4 regions of the Pseudomonas sp. GW821-FHT10C09 genome follow, and region 1 is predicted to be linked to each of the others. Evidence: predicted binding sites of a transcription regulator. Region 1 holds the regulator's gene; each other region holds the start of a gene.
What was found. Region 1 encodes FliA, which starts transcription of late flagellar genes. Its sites were predicted from a motif close to CTAAAGTTTNNNNNNNNNNNGCCGNTAA; they were not measured.
Positions count from the first base shown of each region.

Region 2: the regulator FliA is predicted to act here: its motif matches at 1,893-1,920, upstream of AC07N8_RS15480 (methyl-accepting chemotaxis protein).
Region 3: the regulator FliA is predicted to act here: its motif matches at 1,378-1,405, upstream of AC07N8_RS24735 (methyl-accepting chemotaxis protein).
Region 4: the regulator FliA is predicted to act here: its motif matches at 1,754-1,781, upstream of AC07N8_RS01825 (flagellar protein MotY).

Region 1 is NZ_JBWKNG010000007.1:117,854-122,066, reverse strand. It holds gene flhF (flagellar biosynthesis GTPase FlhF) at 1-1,083, shown strand, start outside; gene fleN (flagellar synthesis regulator FleN) at 1,200-2,030, shown strand; gene fliA (RNA polymerase sigma factor FliA) at 2,027-2,767, shown strand; gene AC07N8_RS09010 (chemotaxis response regulator CheY) at 2,935-3,306, shown strand; gene AC07N8_RS09005 (protein phosphatase CheZ) at 3,329-4,117, shown strand; gene AC07N8_RS09000 (chemotaxis protein CheA) at 4,172-4,213, shown strand, end outside.
Region 2 is NZ_JBWKNG010000013.1:141,197-145,409, reverse strand. It holds gene AC07N8_RS15485 (chemotaxis protein CheW) at 1-41, opposite strand, end outside; gene AC07N8_RS15480 (methyl-accepting chemotaxis protein) at 41-1,663, opposite strand; gene AC07N8_RS15475 (YncE family protein) at 1,961-4,213, opposite strand, start outside.
Region 3 is NZ_JBWKNG010000027.1:67,013-71,225, reverse strand. It holds gene AC07N8_RS24750 (formimidoylglutamate deiminase) at 1-222, shown strand, start outside; gene AC07N8_RS24745 (lipocalin family protein) at 342-911, opposite strand; gene AC07N8_RS24740 (hypothetical protein) at 943-1,197, opposite strand; gene AC07N8_RS24735 (methyl-accepting chemotaxis protein) at 1,481-3,373, shown strand; gene AC07N8_RS24730 (DUF924 family protein) at 3,491-4,093, opposite strand; gene AC07N8_RS24725 (class 1 fructose-bisphosphatase) at 4,097-4,213, opposite strand, start outside.
Region 4 is NZ_JBWKNG010000002.1:82,653-86,865, forward strand. It holds gene rnt (ribonuclease T) at 1-644, opposite strand, end outside; gene pyrC (dihydroorotase) at 641-1,687, opposite strand; gene AC07N8_RS01825 (flagellar protein MotY) at 1,847-2,755, shown strand; gene AC07N8_RS01830 (argininosuccinate synthase) at 2,885-4,102, shown strand.

The DNA of each region.
Region 1 (4,213 bases):
GAGACCGAAGGCGACAAGACCACCAATCGCCAGTTGTTCGCCGGCCTGCCACTGACCGCTGCCGAGCCACTGATCGAACCGACCTACGCCGAACCGCGTCGCTCCGCGCCTGCTCCGGCACCGGCTGCTGGCGGCGTGGATCCACGTGCGTTCGACTCGATGCGTTTCGAGCTCAACAGCCTGCGCGAACTGATGGAAGTACAGCTCGGTTCGCTGGCCTGGAATCAGCTGCAAGGTAGCCGTCCGGCCCAGGCCAACCTGTGGCGTCGCCTGCAACGCATCGGCCTGTCCGGCCCGTTGTCGCGCGATCTGTTGGCGATGATCGGTGATATCGATGAACCCCGTCAGGCCTGGCGCATGTTGCTGGCGCACCTGGCGCGGATGATTGCTACCCCGGAAGTCGAGCCGCTGGAAGAAGGCGGCGTGATTGCCATGGTTGGTCCTGCCGGCATGGGCAAGACCACCACCCTGGCCAAGCTCGCAGCCCGTTACGTGCTCAAGTACGGCGCGCAGAACATCGCGCTGGTGAGCATGGACAGCTTTCGCATTGGCGCCCAGGAGCAGCTCAAGACGCTGGGGCGCATTCTCAATGTGTCGGTGACCCACGTCGATCCGGGCCAATCGCTGGTTCAGGCGCTGGAGCCACTGCTGCGCAAACGCGTGGTGCTGATTGATACCGCAGGCCTTCAGGCCAGCGATCCAGCCCTGCGCATGCAGCTCGAAAGCCTGGCCGGGCGTGGCATCAAATCAAAAAATTACCTGGTGCTCGCAACCACCAGCCAAAAACAGGTTCTAACAGCCGCTTATCATAGTTACAAACGCTGCGGGCTCGCTGGCTGCATCCTGACTAAACTGGATGAAACGGCAAGTCTGGGCGAGGTGCTGAGCCTGGCGATCAGTCATGAATTGCCGGTGGCGTACCTGACCGATGGCCCGCGGATCCCGGATGATTTGCATCTGCCGCGCCGTCATCAGTTGGTCAGTCGCGCCGTAAGCGTACAAATGCAGGAAGAACCCAGCGAAGAAGCCATGGCTGACATGTTCGCTGATATTTACCACAGCCCGACCAAGCAGGTTGGCTAAGGTAGTAATGAACAGTTTTTGTACCTACATCGATGGTCTGCCATGCATTGTTCCATTTGCGAACGCGCAGCCAGTAATGTGGCCTCCGTCTATGCAAGACAAGGTAAAGAAATAACATGGGCAGCATGCATCCCGTACAGGTGATCGCGGTGACCGGCGGCAAAGGTGGCGTCGGCAAGACTAACGTGTCAGTGAATTTGTCGCTGGCCCTGGCTGAGCTCGGCCGTCGCGTCATGCTGTTGGACGCTGACCTGGGCCTGGCGAACGTTGACGTCCTGCTGGGACTGACACCCAAACGTACCCTGGCCGACGTGATCGAAGGCCGCTGCGAGCTGCGCGACGTTCTGTTGCAGGGCCCGGGCGGTATTCGAATCGTTCCGGCCGCGTCTGGCACCCAGAGCATGGTTCATTTGAGCCCGGCTCAACACGCCGGCCTGATCCAGGCCTTCAGCGACATCGGCGACAACCTCGACGTATTGGTGATCGACACCGCTGCGGGCATAGGTGACTCGGTAGTCAGTTTTGTTCGCGCAGCGCAGGAAGTCTTGCTGGTGGTCTGCGACGAGCCGACCTCGATCACCGACGCCTACGCGCTGATCAAACTGCTTAACCGCGATTACGGCATGAACCGCTTCCGCGTCCTGGCCAACATGGCCCAGAGCCCGCAAGAAGGTCGCAACCTGTTCGCCAAGTTGACCAAGGTCACCGACCGCTTTCTCGACGTGGCCTTGCAATACGTCGGCGCGGTGCCTTACGACGAAAGCGTGCGCAAGGCTGTGCAGAAACAACGTGCCGTGTATGAAGCCTTCCCGCGTTCCAAGTGCGCCCTGGCGTTCAAGGCCATCGCGCAGAAAGTTGATACCTGGCCGCTGCCTGCCAACCCGCGCGGGCACCTTGAGTTTTTCGTCGAGCGCCTCGTGCAACAGACCGCAGGACCCGTCCTATGACAGCCAGTGGCTACAACCTCTACAAGAAGTCGGCACGTGACGCGCAGTACGAGCTGATCGAGCGTTACGCGCCACTGGTCAAACGCATTGCTTACCACTTGCTGGCCCGTCTGCCGGCCAGTGTCCAGGTTGAAGACCTGATCCAGGCCGGGATGATCGGCCTGCTTGAAGTGTCGACCAAATACGACGCCAGCAAAGGCGCAAGTTTCGAGACGTACGCGGGCATACGAATCCGCGGCGCCATGCTCGATGAAGTACGCAAGGGGGACTGGGCGCCACGCTCGGTCCACCGAAATACCCGTATGGTCAGTGACGCAATTCGCTCTATTGAAGCTAAAACCGGCCGTGACGCTAAAGATCACGAGGTTGCGGCCGAACTCCAATTGAGTCTCGACGATTATTACGGGATTTTGAACGACACCCTGGGCAGCCGCTTATTCAGTTTCGACGATCTGTTGCAGGACGGCGAACACGAAGGGCTGCATGAGGATGGCGCGAGTGCTCATCTCGAGCCGTCACGCGATCTGGAAGATGAACGCTTCCAGGCGGCGCTGGCGGACGCGATTGCCAATTTGCCGGAGCGCGAGCGACTGGTGTTGGCGCTGTACTACGACGAAGAGTTGAATCTCAAGGAAATCGGTGAGGTCCTGGGGGTCAGCGAATCGCGGGTCAGCCAGTTACACAGCCAGTGCGCGGCCCGTTTGCGGGGGCGTTTGGGGGAGTGGCGAGCGCGCTGAAGGCAGTGTGGGGACACTGCGAACGGGGCTGGTGCGGATTTGAACGGCACCGGTCGCGATCTGTTGTGCTCCAGACAGTCATCGAGTGAATTGCCGAATTGATTGAAATGGCGCGTCCAGGTGCTGGGCGCGTTTAAGACTGCTTGGAGGTCGAATTGGACAAGAACATGAAAATCCTCATCGTTGATGACTTCTCAACGATGCGGCGGATCATAAAAAACCTGTTGCGTGACCTTGGGTTCACCAACACGGTCGAGGCTGACGATGGCACTACTGCCATTCCGGTTCTCAACAGCGGGAGCATCGACTTTCTGGTAACGGACTGGAACATGCCTGGCATGACCGGTATCGATCTGCTGCGCCACGTGCGCGCCGATGAAAAGCTCAAGCACCTGCCAGTGCTGATGGTGACCGCTGAAGCCAAGCGCGAGCAGATCATCGAAGCGGCCCAGGCCGGCGTAAACGGCTATGTGGTCAAACCCTTCACGGCCCAGGCGTTGAAAGAAAAAATCGAGAAGATTTTCGAACGCATCGGTTGATCCACTGCGCCACGGGGGAGCTATGGAGCATAAAGAATCTTCACAGGGCGATTTTGAATCGACCCTGAAAAAACATGCCGTCGAACTGGTCGCCAGCCTTGAAAAAGGCAGGTTCGGCGAGGCTGTGCAACTGATCCATGAGCTCAATCAGACCCGTGACCGTGGCCTGTATCAGGAAGTGGGCAAGCTCACTCGCGAGCTGCACAGCGCGATCGTCAATTTCCAGATTGACCCGAACATGCCGCAAGCCGAGGAAGTGTCGCAAATCACGGACGCCACCGAGCGCCTGGGGTATGTGGTCAAGCTGACCGAGGCCGCGGCCAACCGCACCATGGACCTGGTGGAAAGCGCCACGCCGCTGGTCAACAGCCTGAGCGAAGAAGCCCAGGCGTTGAGCACGGACTGGAGCCGGTTCATGCGCCGCGAAGTCGGGGCTGAAGAGTTCCGTGAGCTGGCCCGCCGCGTCGACGGTTTCCTGACACGCAGCACCGAGGACAACCGCACGGTGTCGAGCAACCTCAACGACATCCTGCTGGCACAGGATTACCAGGACCTCACCGGTCAGGTGATCAAGCGCGTGACCCAGTTGGTCACCGAAGTTGAAAGCAATTTGCTCAAGCTCGTCCTCATGGCCAGCCAGGTAGACCGCTTTGCGGGTATCGAACATGACCGTGAATCGATGCTCGCCGAAAAAGATCCACAAAAACATCTCTCTCAGGGTGAAGGTCCGCAGATTCATGCCGATAAAAGAGAAGACGTTGTGTCCGGTCAGGACGATGTGGACGATTTGCTATCCAGCCTGGGATTTTAGCGTTTCAGCATTCTAGGTTTTTTAGGTTTTTAGACCTGTAGGAGCACCCCCTTAATGAGCTTCGGCGCCGATGAAGAGATCCTTCAGGATTTCCTG
Region 2 (4,213 bases), on a different contig from region 1:
ACCGGCACCCCGGCCCCGCGTTTGGCCGCGAGTTCGTTCATCAGACTTTGAATCGCGAAACGCCACTGCGCAGGCCTACAGCCACCTGGCTCAGTTCGTCGATGGCAAAACTGGCCTGGCGCAACGACTCGACGGTCTGGCTGCTGGCATCACCCAACTGCACCAGCGCGTGGTTGATCTGTTCGGCGCCGGTGGCTTGGGCCTGCATGCCTTCGTTGACCATCAACACCCGCGGCGCCAGCGCCTGAACCTGATGGATGATCTGCGACAACTGCTCGCCGACCTGCTGCACTTCGGACATGCCACGGCGCACTTCTTCCGAGAATTTGTCCATGCCCATGACCCCGGCCGATACCGCCGACTGGATCTCGCGCACCATCTGCTCGATGTCGTAGGTGGCGACTGCCGTCTGGTCCGCCAGACGCCGCACTTCGGTGGCAACCACAGCAAAACCGCGCCCGTACTCGCCGGCTTTCTCGGCCTCGATGGCAGCGTTCAGCGACAGCAAATTGGTCTGGTCGGCAACTTTGACGATGGTCACCACCACCTGGTTAATATTGCCGGCCTTCTCGTTGAGAATCGCCAGTTTGGCGTTGACCAGATCGGCCGCGCCCATCACCGAGTGCATGGTGTCTTCCATGCGCGCCAAGCCTTGCTGCCCGGAACCGGCGAGTACCGAGGCCTGATCGGCAGCGGTGGACACTTCAGTCATGGTGCGCACCAGATCACGGGACGTCGCGGCGATCTCACGGGAGGTCGCGCCGATTTCCGTGGTGGTGGCGGCGGTTTCGGTGGCGGTGGCTTGTTGTTGCTTGGACGTGGCAGCGATCTCGGTGACCGAAGTGGTGACTTGCACCGATGAGCGCTGGGCCTGAGACACCAGGGATGTCAGCTCGGTCATCATGTCGTTGAAGCCGGTTTCCACGGCGCCGAATTCGTCCTTGCGCTCCAGGTTCAAACGACCGCTGAGGTCGCCGGTGCGCATGATTTCGAGGATTTTCACGATCCGGTTCATCGGCGCCATGATCGCGCGCATCAGCAGCAAGCCACAGAAACCGGCGGCCAATACCGCCACGAGCAGGGAAATGCCCATGCTTATTTTTGCCGTCAGCACCGCGTCATCGATGGCGGCGATATCGTTGTCGGCCACGGCTTTGTTTTCGCGGATGATGTCATTGAGTTTCATCCGGCCGGCGGTCCAAGCCGGGGTCAGCTGTTCGTTGAACAGCTTGATCGCGTCAGCTTCCTGATTGCTTTTATGCAGGTCGAGCACCTTCATCAGGATCTTCTGGAAATCCTCATGCAGTTTTTCGAAGGCGGCGATTTCGACCTTGTCCTCCTCCGTGGTCACCGTGCTGCGATAGTTATTGATCTGCTCCATCAGTCGCGCCTCGAACGCCTTGAAATCGGCGGCGTCTTCGGCACTGATGCCCTGACCTTCCTTGAGGCCGAGCATTTCCTGGGTCTGGAGGAAACTGTCGACCCAGGCGCTGCGAATCATCGAGCTGAAATACACCCCCGGAAGCGCATCATCGCGAACGCTTTCTTCACTGGCTTCGATCTTCAACAGCCGTGAATACGAGACGACAACCATCAACAGCATGATGGCGATGATCACCGCAAAACTCGCCAAAATGCGTTGGCGCAACGTCCAGTTCTTCACAGTCAGTCCTCGGGGTGGTTCAAGTGCTGCGGAGTATAGCCGAGGGTGTTTCATTTATAAGACGGAAAGTAGGCCCAGGCGGGAGGGCTTCTGCTGGATTGGTCGCTGGGGATGGGGGGTGTCTGAAGACGCCTTCGCGGGCAAGCCCGGCTCCCACGGGGACCGGATTGTCCGGATGGACGCGGTCCAATGTGGGAGCCAGCCTGCTCGCGAAGAACGATGGCGGGGTTTAACGGGAATGGACGGACCTACTTAAAAGATCCTTCACTCCAGCTTTCCTTATACCTGCCTCCAGAATTACTCGACTTGAATAACGGTGATAATCGATTTGTTTTTATAAACGACAAGCAGGCGGGAACTATCAAGGCTGAGCGTCAGGCTGCATGGATCGCCTGCAACAACAAAAGTCTTGACCTCCTTGCGGTTCACAGTATCAAGAGCTTTCACTTTGGATCCCTCACTGGAAAAATAGAGCAGTCGACCGTCCGGACTCAAAGTAATCACGCCCGGCTGAATAACGTCGACAGTGTGGATTACGAGCAGACTTGTGGAGTCAATGACCATTATCTTTTGTGCATTATAATCATTAGCGTAAATGTGCTTTCCATCCGGGCTTATTGCTAGTGAGTGTGCATGCCAGGGCAGCTTTGCTCGCTTAATTAATGAGTCGCTGCTTGTAGAAATACTGAATAATTCTGAACCATAAGTACGAAAAGTAAATATGGTTTTACCATCAGGAGCCATGACAATTAAATTAGCTTCCGGCAATCCTGTACTCTTATCACGCTTGAGCGCAATGTCTGTTTTCGTCATCCCGTGCGTGAAAAGAGTATATGCATGGGTACCCTCTAGGTTAAAAACACATTCCCCAGAATTAAAACCAGTCGTCTCAATCCGGGCTTGCTCTCCTGACGACAAGCTCATAGCTGAATGATAATAACCATAAGAGCTGCTCATAAAGACCTGGTCACTATCAGGAGCAATCGCAAAGTAATTCATGCCTAAATTTTCTATTCGCGCACCTACCATCTGCAGGGTTGCGGCATCAATGACTGCCAAAAAGCCATTACTTGGGTGCGGTTTACTCACTAAAATTTTCGTACCATCCGGACTAATTGCAACACTACCGAATTGCCAAGCTGGAGCGATACCGTTTGTGGTAAAACCAAAATCCATCTCACCAGTTTTCCCTCGACTTGTAACATCCAGCTTCGCGGTCACGACATTGCCATCATATTCCGCCTTGATGATGTAAGTCGTACCAGGTGCATCCGCCCCCGTCACGCCCAGGATTTCCAACACACCAAACAAACCGGTCTTAAACTCACGTCGCCCGGTAGTGCCGTCCGGGTATTTGAAATTGCTCGGAATAGTCACATACACCGATTTTTCTTTGATGAACTCTCCATTTTCGTCCACCAACTTGAGCTTAATACCAGTCAAGTGCCCCATTGGCGCAATGCGATAAGGCGCATTGAGAAACTCCAGCGTGGCTTTCATTCCCGCCGTGACCAGTGTGTAGCGTGCCAACGTAAAGGTCTTTTTTGTGCCGTCGACTTCATTGGGGTAGAAGTCCACTTGCAGCCGAACCCTCAACTCTTTACCCGGCGCGAACAACTCCAGGTCTTTGCGAAGCAATACATACTCGAGCCCCTTCTGGACCTGTTCCGGCGTCAAGGTTTTGCCCACTGCAATCGCGACGGTCTTGGGATTGCCATCTTTGCCGGTACCCAACACATGTACCCAGATTTTCTGCAGCAGCCCGATAAGCGGCCAAGGCGCACAAACGATGTGTGCATCATCGGTAAACGCCCGCAGATCCACGGCGTTCGTCCCATAGGCCTCAACAATTTCCGGCTTCGGAAAGTTCGGATCCGTCACGTTGACGCTCTCGATGGTCAGGGTCAACGGCTCGGACTCCGTCTCCACGCCACCACTCAACAGGATCCACGTGAACACCACCTCCCGACCCGCGTTGGCCAGGATGAACGCCGTAGTCAGCTGGAAGTTCGCGCGGAAGTTGGAATTGAGCGCGACAAAGGTGAATACCGGTGTCCCTGCTCCCGCGGCCCCGCCCTTCACCACCAGTTTGGCTTTATCGCCGGGTTTGAAGCCTTTGGCCCAATCCACCCGGACCACGAAACCCGTGGTGTATTTGATCGGAATGATCACTTTGCCTTCCAGCCCCGGTACAAAAGGAGCGGTCGGAAGTTCCACTTTGGGCGTCAGGTCGACCTTGATCGAGAGGGACGGCGATGGCAGTGAATTCTGGGTAGGGTTCTCCAGCTGGTCATATACCGTATAAGAAATCCCGACAGCGTTACCATTACCGGCCCCCATGAAAAAGGCTATCGGCAGAAGGATGTTGAACGCCCCCCCGACTAGATCCTTTTGAACCACGGTGTATTCGTACTCAAAGTAGTTGTCGCCGTTTCTGGCGGTCACTATCACCACGTCGTGCAATCTGATATTCGCGTAAGTGACGGCAAGCGGGACACCTGGACCGGCCGTTACCAGGTCGACGCCGTTTTGTATGACATATTCAGGCAA
Region 3 (4,213 bases), on a different contig from region 1:
GTCGGTAAGCGTGCGGATTGGCTGGTGCTGGACGGTAACGATCCGTACCTGGCGACGGCCAGTGGCGACGGGATTCTGAATCGTTGGTTGTTTGCCGGTGGTGATCGTCAGGTTCGCGATGTGCTGGTCAATGGCCAGTGGGTCGTGCGTGACGGGCGTCATGCCGCGGAAGAAGAAAGCAATCGCGCGTTCACCCAAGTCCTGCGCGACCTCCTGGGCTAACCCCAAACAACTGTGGGAGCGAGCCTGCTCGCGAAGGGGCCATCAGATTCAACAGAGATGTTGACTGACAGTCCGCCTTCGCGAGCAGGCTCGCTCCCACACTTGCTATGCGCTAACCGTCAGTTCGAGGTCTTGGCCATCTGCGTATCCGTCGCACGCCAGATAAGCCGCGTGGTGTCGTAACCCTGCTGACGCGCCTTGCTCAGCAATTCCTCTCGCACTACGCCATTGACCTTCGGAGTCCGCGACAGCAGCCACAGGTACTTGCGACTCGGGTCACCCACAATGGCCGTCTTGTAGTCATCGCTGACGTACAACACCCAGTATTCGCCCTTCGCCGTACCGGGCAGCAGACGAGAAAACCAGGTATCGAACTCGACCCACAGCTTGTCGAATTTACCCGACACCTGTGGATAAGCCGTGCCCTTGACCTCTTCCCACTGCCACTGCGGCGTCAGGCAGCGGTTCAACACCGCCATGTTGCCGTCAGGCTTGAGGCTGTAATGGGCTTCGGACTGCGCGCAGTCGCGCTGGAAGTACATCGGCAGGCGAGCCAACTCGTACCAGGTCCCCTGATAACGCTTGAGGTTGACGCTGTTGACAGTTTTTGGCGCCAACGAATCATGGCCAGAAGTGGCGCAGCCAGCCAATACCAGGCCGGCAAAAAGTACGAGTAATAACCGCTTCATTGTTTTTCTCCCGTGGGCGCAACGCCCCGGTTTACTTCAGGCCTTGGCCGGAAAACATCAATACTTTGTCACCGGCGTACTGCACGCTGATAAAGCTGTTTTTGTCGCCCCAGGTGCAGCTGGACATGCCGAGCGCGCCCGAGCAATCAGCAGGTTTACCCAACAACGTTTCGACCTCGGCCTTAGGCATGCCGGTCGACAGTTTCGAGTAGTTTTCCTGATTGACCTTGCTGCATGCGGCCAACAACACGCAGAACGAGAGCAAGGCGAGAGATCGCAACGACATGGTGAAACTCCTGGAGCGAAGGGGAATGGCATGGCTGCCAAGCTGAAGCTTAGAAGAGAAAACCCCCATCTGGTTCCCCGACCGCGACGCTATTTATCAGGCCACTCGTCTGCCTTTTTTCGAAAAATCAGCCACTTTCTTGCGCCATTGCGTCATTCGTCAGTTTTTGCACAAAGGTGCCTAATCTTTGGCGCTGGCCAGTCGACATAGAAGCAGCGTAAAGCCCTCGACTGTGGCGAATTGACGCCCCTCGCTGATCAGCCCCTCCGCGGTAGTGCACTTAATGACCAGAAACATGAAATTCAGCCACAAGATCTTGCTGGCAGCCGCCCTCGTGGTCGCCGTCGCGTTCGCCTGCTTTATCCTGTTCAACGACTACCGCCAGCGCCAGACCCTGCGCAGCAGTACCGAATCCTCGATGCAGGAACTCGGCAGCCTGACCACCAGCAACATCCAGACCTGGCTGGAAAGCCGTATCCAGTTGCTGCAATCGTTATCCCAGCAGATCGCCGTGGATGGCAGCGCACCCGCCAGCCTGAAACGCGCCATCGACCTGCCGGCCTACACCAGCAACTTCCAGCTGAGCTATTTCGGCGGCACTGACGGTGTGATGTTCTCGATCCCGGCCGGCAATCGGGCTGCCGACTACGATCCTCGCGCCCGTGGCTGGTACAAGGCCGCCAACAGCGCGCAACAGACCATCGTCACCGAACCGTACATCGCCGCGTCTTCGGGCAAACTGGTGATCACCGTCGCCACGCCCGTGAAGAATCAGGGCCAGATGATCGGCGTTGCCGGTGCGGACATCGACTTGTCCAGCGTCAGCGCGATCATCAACTCGCTGAACTTCGGCGGCCACGGCCATGCGTTTATCGTCAGCGCCGACGGCAAGATCCTGATCCACCCGGACAGCAAACTGGTGCTCAAAGGACTGGCCGACGCCTATCCGAACGGCGCGCCGAAAGTCAGCCCGGGCCTGAAAGAAGTCGAGTTCGACGGCAAGACCCAGTTCATCTCCTTTACCCACGTCAACGGCGTGCCGTCGGCGGACTGGTACGTGGCACTGGTGCTGGATCAGGACACCGCGTTCTCGATGCTCAGTGAATTCCGCACCTCGGCGATCATCGCCATGGTCATCGCCGTGGTGATCATCATCGCGTTGCTGGGCATGCTGATCAGCTTCCTGATGCAGCCGCTGCTGACCATGGGCCGCGCGATGCATGACATCGCCGAAGGTGAAGGTGACCTGACCAAACGCCTGACCATCCACGGCCAGGACGAATTCGGCGCACTGGGCACCTCGTTCAACCGTTTTGTAGAGCGTATTCACACCTCGATTCGCGAAGTGTCCTCGGCCACCGGCCAGGTCAACGAAGTGGCCCTACGTGTGGTGGCGGCTTCCAACTCTTCGATGTTCAACTCCGACCAGCAAGCTTCGCGCACCAGCAGCGTGGCTGCAGCGATCAACCAACTGGGCGCCGCCGCCCAGGAAATCGCCCAGAACGCCGCCCTCGCCTCGCAACACTCCAGCGATGCCCGGGCCCTGGCTGAAGACGGTCAGCAAGTGGTGGATAAAACCATCGCGGCGATGCAGCAGCTGTCGGCGAAGATCAGCGATTCGTGCGGCAACATCGAAACGCTCAACAGCAACACCGTGAACATCGGGCAGATTCTGGAAGTGATCACCAGCATCTCCCAGCAAACCAACTTGCTGGCCCTGAACGCGGCCATCGAAGCGGCCCGTGCCGGTGAAGCCGGTCGTGGTTTTGCCGTGGTGGCGGACGAGGTGCGCAACCTCGCCCACCGCACTCAGGATTCGGCGCAGCAAGTGCAGAAGATGATCGAGGAGCTGCAAGTCGGCGCCCGTGAAGCGGTCATCACCATGACCGACAGCCAGCGCCAGAGCGAAAGCAGCGTCGGCATCGCCAACCAGGCCGGTGAGCGCCTGGGTAGCGTGACGCAGCGCATTGGTGAAATCGACGGGATGAACCAGTCGGTGGCGACGGCGACGGAAGAGCAGACCGCTGTGGTGGAGTCGATCAACGTCGACATCACCGAGATCAACACCTTGAACCAGGAAGGGGTGGAGAACTTGCAGTCGACCTTGCGTGCGTGTGCGGATCTTGAGCAGCAGGCGGCGCGGTTGAAGCAGCTGGTTGGCAGCTTCCGGATCTAAGTTGCTTTTCAGGGCCCCTTCGCGAGCAGGCTCGCTCCCACATTTGATTTGTGTCGTTCACAAATCCAATGTGGGAGCGAGCCTGCTCGCGAAGACGGCATCAGCCGTAATGAAACTCTAGAACCTGGACCCGGGCTTCGAAAGAAACGCCAACTCCTCAGCCGTCGACTCCCTTCCCGACACCGCATTGCGATGCGGAAACCGTCCAAACCGCGCAATCACGTCCCGATGCCGCTCGGCATAATCCAGGTAATCGCTGAACAGCGCCCGATCGATCTCTGGTTGTTGCGCCACCAATTCGATGTAGCGCGAGACGCCTTCATTCTGCACTGCGAGGTTTTCGCTGTGCTCGAACACCAGATAGATGAACACACGCTGAATCGGCAGCAACTGCTGATCAAAATCCGCAGCAATGCCTTGCGCCACCAGTGCCTGAGCCCTGAAGTCGCCGGAAAAGGATTTGGGAGTGTCGCGATAGATCATTCGCGGGAGTTGATCGAGCAGCAGCACCAGAGCCAGCCAACCTTCAGGGCGTTGCGCCCAGTCAGTCAATCCGCCGGCCAGTGCCTGCTCGACCCAGTCCCCGAAACGCGTTTGCGCTTCGAGGTCCTGGCTGTCGCGCTTGCCGAACCATAACTTGCCCTTGGCGGCCGCTGTTTCTTTCGCTGATCCGGAAGTTCCGAACCACCAATCGAGCAACGGCTGCCATGGCGCGGTCATGGTTTAGGCCTTGTGGTAAGCCGTGACGCGTTCGACTTCTTCTTTCGAACCGAGGAACACCGCGACACGCTGGTGCAGGCCGTCCGGCTTGATGTCGAGGATGCGCTGATGGCCATCGGT
Region 4 (4,213 bases), on a different contig from region 1:
TTCCAGCGATTGACGATGCCGCAGAACAGCTCCGCGGTCTTCTCGGTGTCATAACGAGCCGAGTGGGCCTCGCGACCGTCGAAGTCGATATCCGCCGCCTGACAGGCCTTGGCCAGTACAGTCTGACCGTAAGCCAGGCCGGCAAGGGTCGCGGTGTCGAAGCTGGAGAACGGATGAAACGGGTTACGTTTCATGTCCAGGCGTGCGACCGCAGCGTTGAGGAAGCCCAGGTCGAAGCTGCTGTTGTGGCCGACCAGAATCGCCCGTTTGCAGCCGTTGGCTTTCAGAGCCTTGCGGATGCCGCGGAAAATATCGGTCAGCGCCGCTTCTTCACTCACTGCCATGCGCAGCGGGTGATCGAGTTTGATCCCGGTGAACTCCAGCGCCGCTGCTTCGATGTTCGCGCCTTCAAAAGGCTCTACACGGAAGAAGTAGGTGTGATCGGGGTACACAAACCCTTTCTCGTCCATGGCGATGGTGGTTGCAGCAATTTCCAGCAGGGCGTCGGTGGCCGAGTTGAAACCACCGGTTTCTACGTCGACGACGACCGGCAGGTAGCCACGAAACCTGGCAGCCATTGGATGACGAGGACCGCCTCCACCGCCTTGACCGTCCTGTTCGTCGTCGAAATGGTCTTCACTCACGCGTGTTCCTCCAGCAGGCGCCAGCGCAGTTTTTCACCGGCGCGCAGCGGGATAACGGTCAACTCGCCAAATGGCAGGCTGGTTGGGGCGGTCCACTCATCGCGGACCAGGGTAATGCGGTCGGTGTTCGCTGGCAGGCCATAGAAGCGTGGGCCGTTGAGGCTGGCGAAGGCTTCGAGCTTGTCCAGCGCGTTGCGTTGTTCGAACGCTTCGGCGTACATCTCGATGGCCGCATACGCGGTGTAGCAACCGGCGCAGCCACACGCGGCTTCTTTGGCGTGCTGGGCGTGGGGGGCCGAGTCGGTGCCCAGGAAGAATTTTTCGCTGCCGCTGGTGGCGGCGTCGAGCAGGGCTTCCTGGTGCGTATTGCGCTTGAGAATCGGCAGGCAATAGAAGTGCGGCCGAATCCCGCCCACCAGCATGTGGTTGCGGTTGTACAGCAGGTGATGCGCGGTGATGGTGGCGCCGACGTTGGCCGAAGCCTCGTTGACGAACTGCACGGCATCGGCGGTGGTGATGTGTTCAAACACCACTTTGAGCGTCGGGAAACGCTCGACCACACGGCGCATGTGCTCATCGATGAAAAATTTTTCGCGGTCGAACACGTCGACATCGCCACGAGTGACTTCACCGTGAATCAGCAGAGGCATCCCGACGTCGGCCATGGCCTCTAGCGCAGGGAAGATCTTGTCGATGCTGGTTACGCCAGAATCCGAGTTGGTGGTCGCGCCGGCAGGGTACAGCTTGGCGGCGTACACGAAACCGCTGGCCTTGGCCTCGCGAATTTCTTCGGGCTGGGTGCGGTCGGTCAGGTAAAGCACCATCAACGGTTCGAAGCGACTGCCGGCCGGGCGTGCAGCGAGGATTCGCTGGCGATAGCCGTCGGCTTCAGCGGCGTTACGCACCGGAGGTACCAGGTTGGGCATGATGATGGCGCGACCAAAGGTGCGCGCAACATCCGCAACGGTATTGGTCAACACGGCACCATCGCGAAGATGAATGTGCCAGTCGTCGGGACGCAGCAGGGTCAGGCGGTCGGGCATGAGGGGATTCCAGGCGGGTCAAACTCAAGGGAATGCTACCGGAAAAGACTCTTGCAGGCACTCGCTATCAAGTTTTGCAGGAACCTACCGATATGAATCAGGTATGCCGGAAACATGCGTGTGTCGGTCTTTTTGTTGTAGAAGCCAGTGGAGCCTCCCGTGCGCCAGCGTTATTTAGCCTTGCTCAGTGTGTTTGCCAGCCTTCCTGCGATGGCGCTCACTTTCCAGACGCGTCTGGAGAGCATCGAGTGGACGGTCGAAGGTGACAAGTTCGAATGCCGCCTGACTCAGCCGATCACCGATTTCGGCTCGGGTGAATTCGTGCGCCGTGCCGGTGAGCAGGCGATATTTCGCCTGAATACCTACAACGCGATGATCGGTGGCGGTTCGGCAACCTTGCTGGCAGCCGCCGCGCCGTGGCAACCGGGGCGTGGCGACATCAATCTGGGCTCGGTACGCCTGGGCAGCGGTAATGTGCTGTTCAACAGCTCGCAAGCGCAGGCCGGGCGCCTGATCAGTGGCTTGATCGATGGCCGCAGTCCGGTGATCCGGCATGCCTCCGGTGATGGCCGGGTGTCGGAAGTGCGACTGTTGCCGGTCAAGTTCAGCAAGGCATTCAACGATTACCAAAGCTGCGTGGCGAAACTGCTGCCGAAGAATTTCGAACAGGTCAAACAGTCCGAGATCACCTTCACGGGTGCTGAAGGCATCGATCTTGATGCGCACGCCAAGGCGCAGTTGCAAGTGATGCTGGAGTTCATGAAGGCCGATCCGTCGGTCAATCACATCGAGCTCGACGGGCACTCCGACAACAGCGGCAATCGCCTGGCCAACCGTGAACTGTCGCGCCGCCGCGCATTGGCGGTGATGGATTACTTCAAGGCCAACGGCATTCAGGAATCGCAGATCACCATGCGCTTCCACGGTGAGCGTTACCCTGTGGCGCCCAACACCAACGCCGTCAACCGTGCGAAGAATCGCCGGGTTGCCGTGCGTCTGGAACGCGTTGCGCCGACCGAGAAAGTCGCGCCTCAAGTCGCTTCTGGTAATGCAGCAGCCACTTCCTGACTTGCCGGTCATCGTCGCGCTCTCGACAGATTCTGTCGCTTCGTCGTCATAAGCTGTCGCGCCACTGTAAATTATTTCGTATGACCGGTAGACTTCACGGCTTTCCGTAGAACCCCGTGGAGTGATGGCATGGCGGACGTAAACAAGGTCGTTCTGGCGTATTCCGGCGGCCTGGACACTTCGGTGATCCTCAAGTGGCTGCAGGATACTTATAACTGTGAAGTGGTGACCTTCACCGCTGACCTGGGTCAGGGCGAAGAGGTCGAACCTGCGCGCGCCAAGGCACAGGCCATGGGCGTCAAAGAGATCTACATCGACGACTTGCGCGAAGAATTCGTGCGTGATTTCGTTTTCCCGATGTTCCGCGCCAACACCGTTTACGAAGGCGAGTACCTGCTGGGTACTTCCATCGCTCGTCCGTTGATCGCCAAACGCCTGATCGAAATCGCCAACGAAACCGGCGCTGACGCCATTTCCCACGGCGCCACCGGCAAGGGCAACGACCAGGTTCGTTTCGAACTGGGCGCGTACGCCTTGAAGCCAGGTGTGAAAGTGATTGCTCCGTGGCGCGAGTGGGACCTGCTGTCCCGTGAAAAGCTGATGGATTACGCTGAAAAGCACAACATCCCGATCGAGCGTCACGGCAAGAAAAAATCCCCGTACTCGATGGATGCCAACCTGCTGCACATCTCCTATGAAGGCGGCGTGCTGGAAGACACCTGGACCGAGCACGAAGAAGACATGTGGAAATGGACCGTCTCCCCGGAGAACGCTCCAGACAAGCCGCAATACCTGGAACTGACCTACCGTAACGGCGACATCGTTGCACTGGACGGCGTCGAAATGACCCCGGCCACCGTGCTGGCGACCCTGAACCGTATCGGTGGTGAACACGGTATCGGCCGTCTCGACATCGTCGAAAACCGTTACGTGGGCATGAAGTCCCGTGGCTGCTACGAAACTCCTGGCGGCACCATCATGCTGCGCGCTCACCGTGCGATCGAATCGATCACCCTGGACCGCGAAGTGGCTCACCTCAAAGACGAGTTGATGCCCAAGTACGCAAGCCTGATCTACACCGGTTACTGGTGGAGCCCTGAGCGTCTGATGCTGCAACAGATGATCGATGCGTCCCAGGCCCACGTGAACGGCGTTGTTCGCCTGAAGCTGTACAAGGGCAACGTGATCGTGACCGGTCGCAAGTCTGACGAATCGTTGTTCGATGCCAACATCGCGACTTTCGAAGAAGACGGCGGCGCTTACAACCAGGCCGATGCGGCTGGCTTCATCAAGCTCAACGCCTTGCGTATGCGCATTGCCGCGAACAAAGGCCGCAAGCTGTTCTGAGCCTTTTGAGCGGGTAATAGAAGTGTGGCCTTGTCGGTGACAAGGCCACACCTCGAAAGGGGGATGTTCTGCCTGGCATTCATTGAGCATTCAGTTTTTTCTTGATGCCCG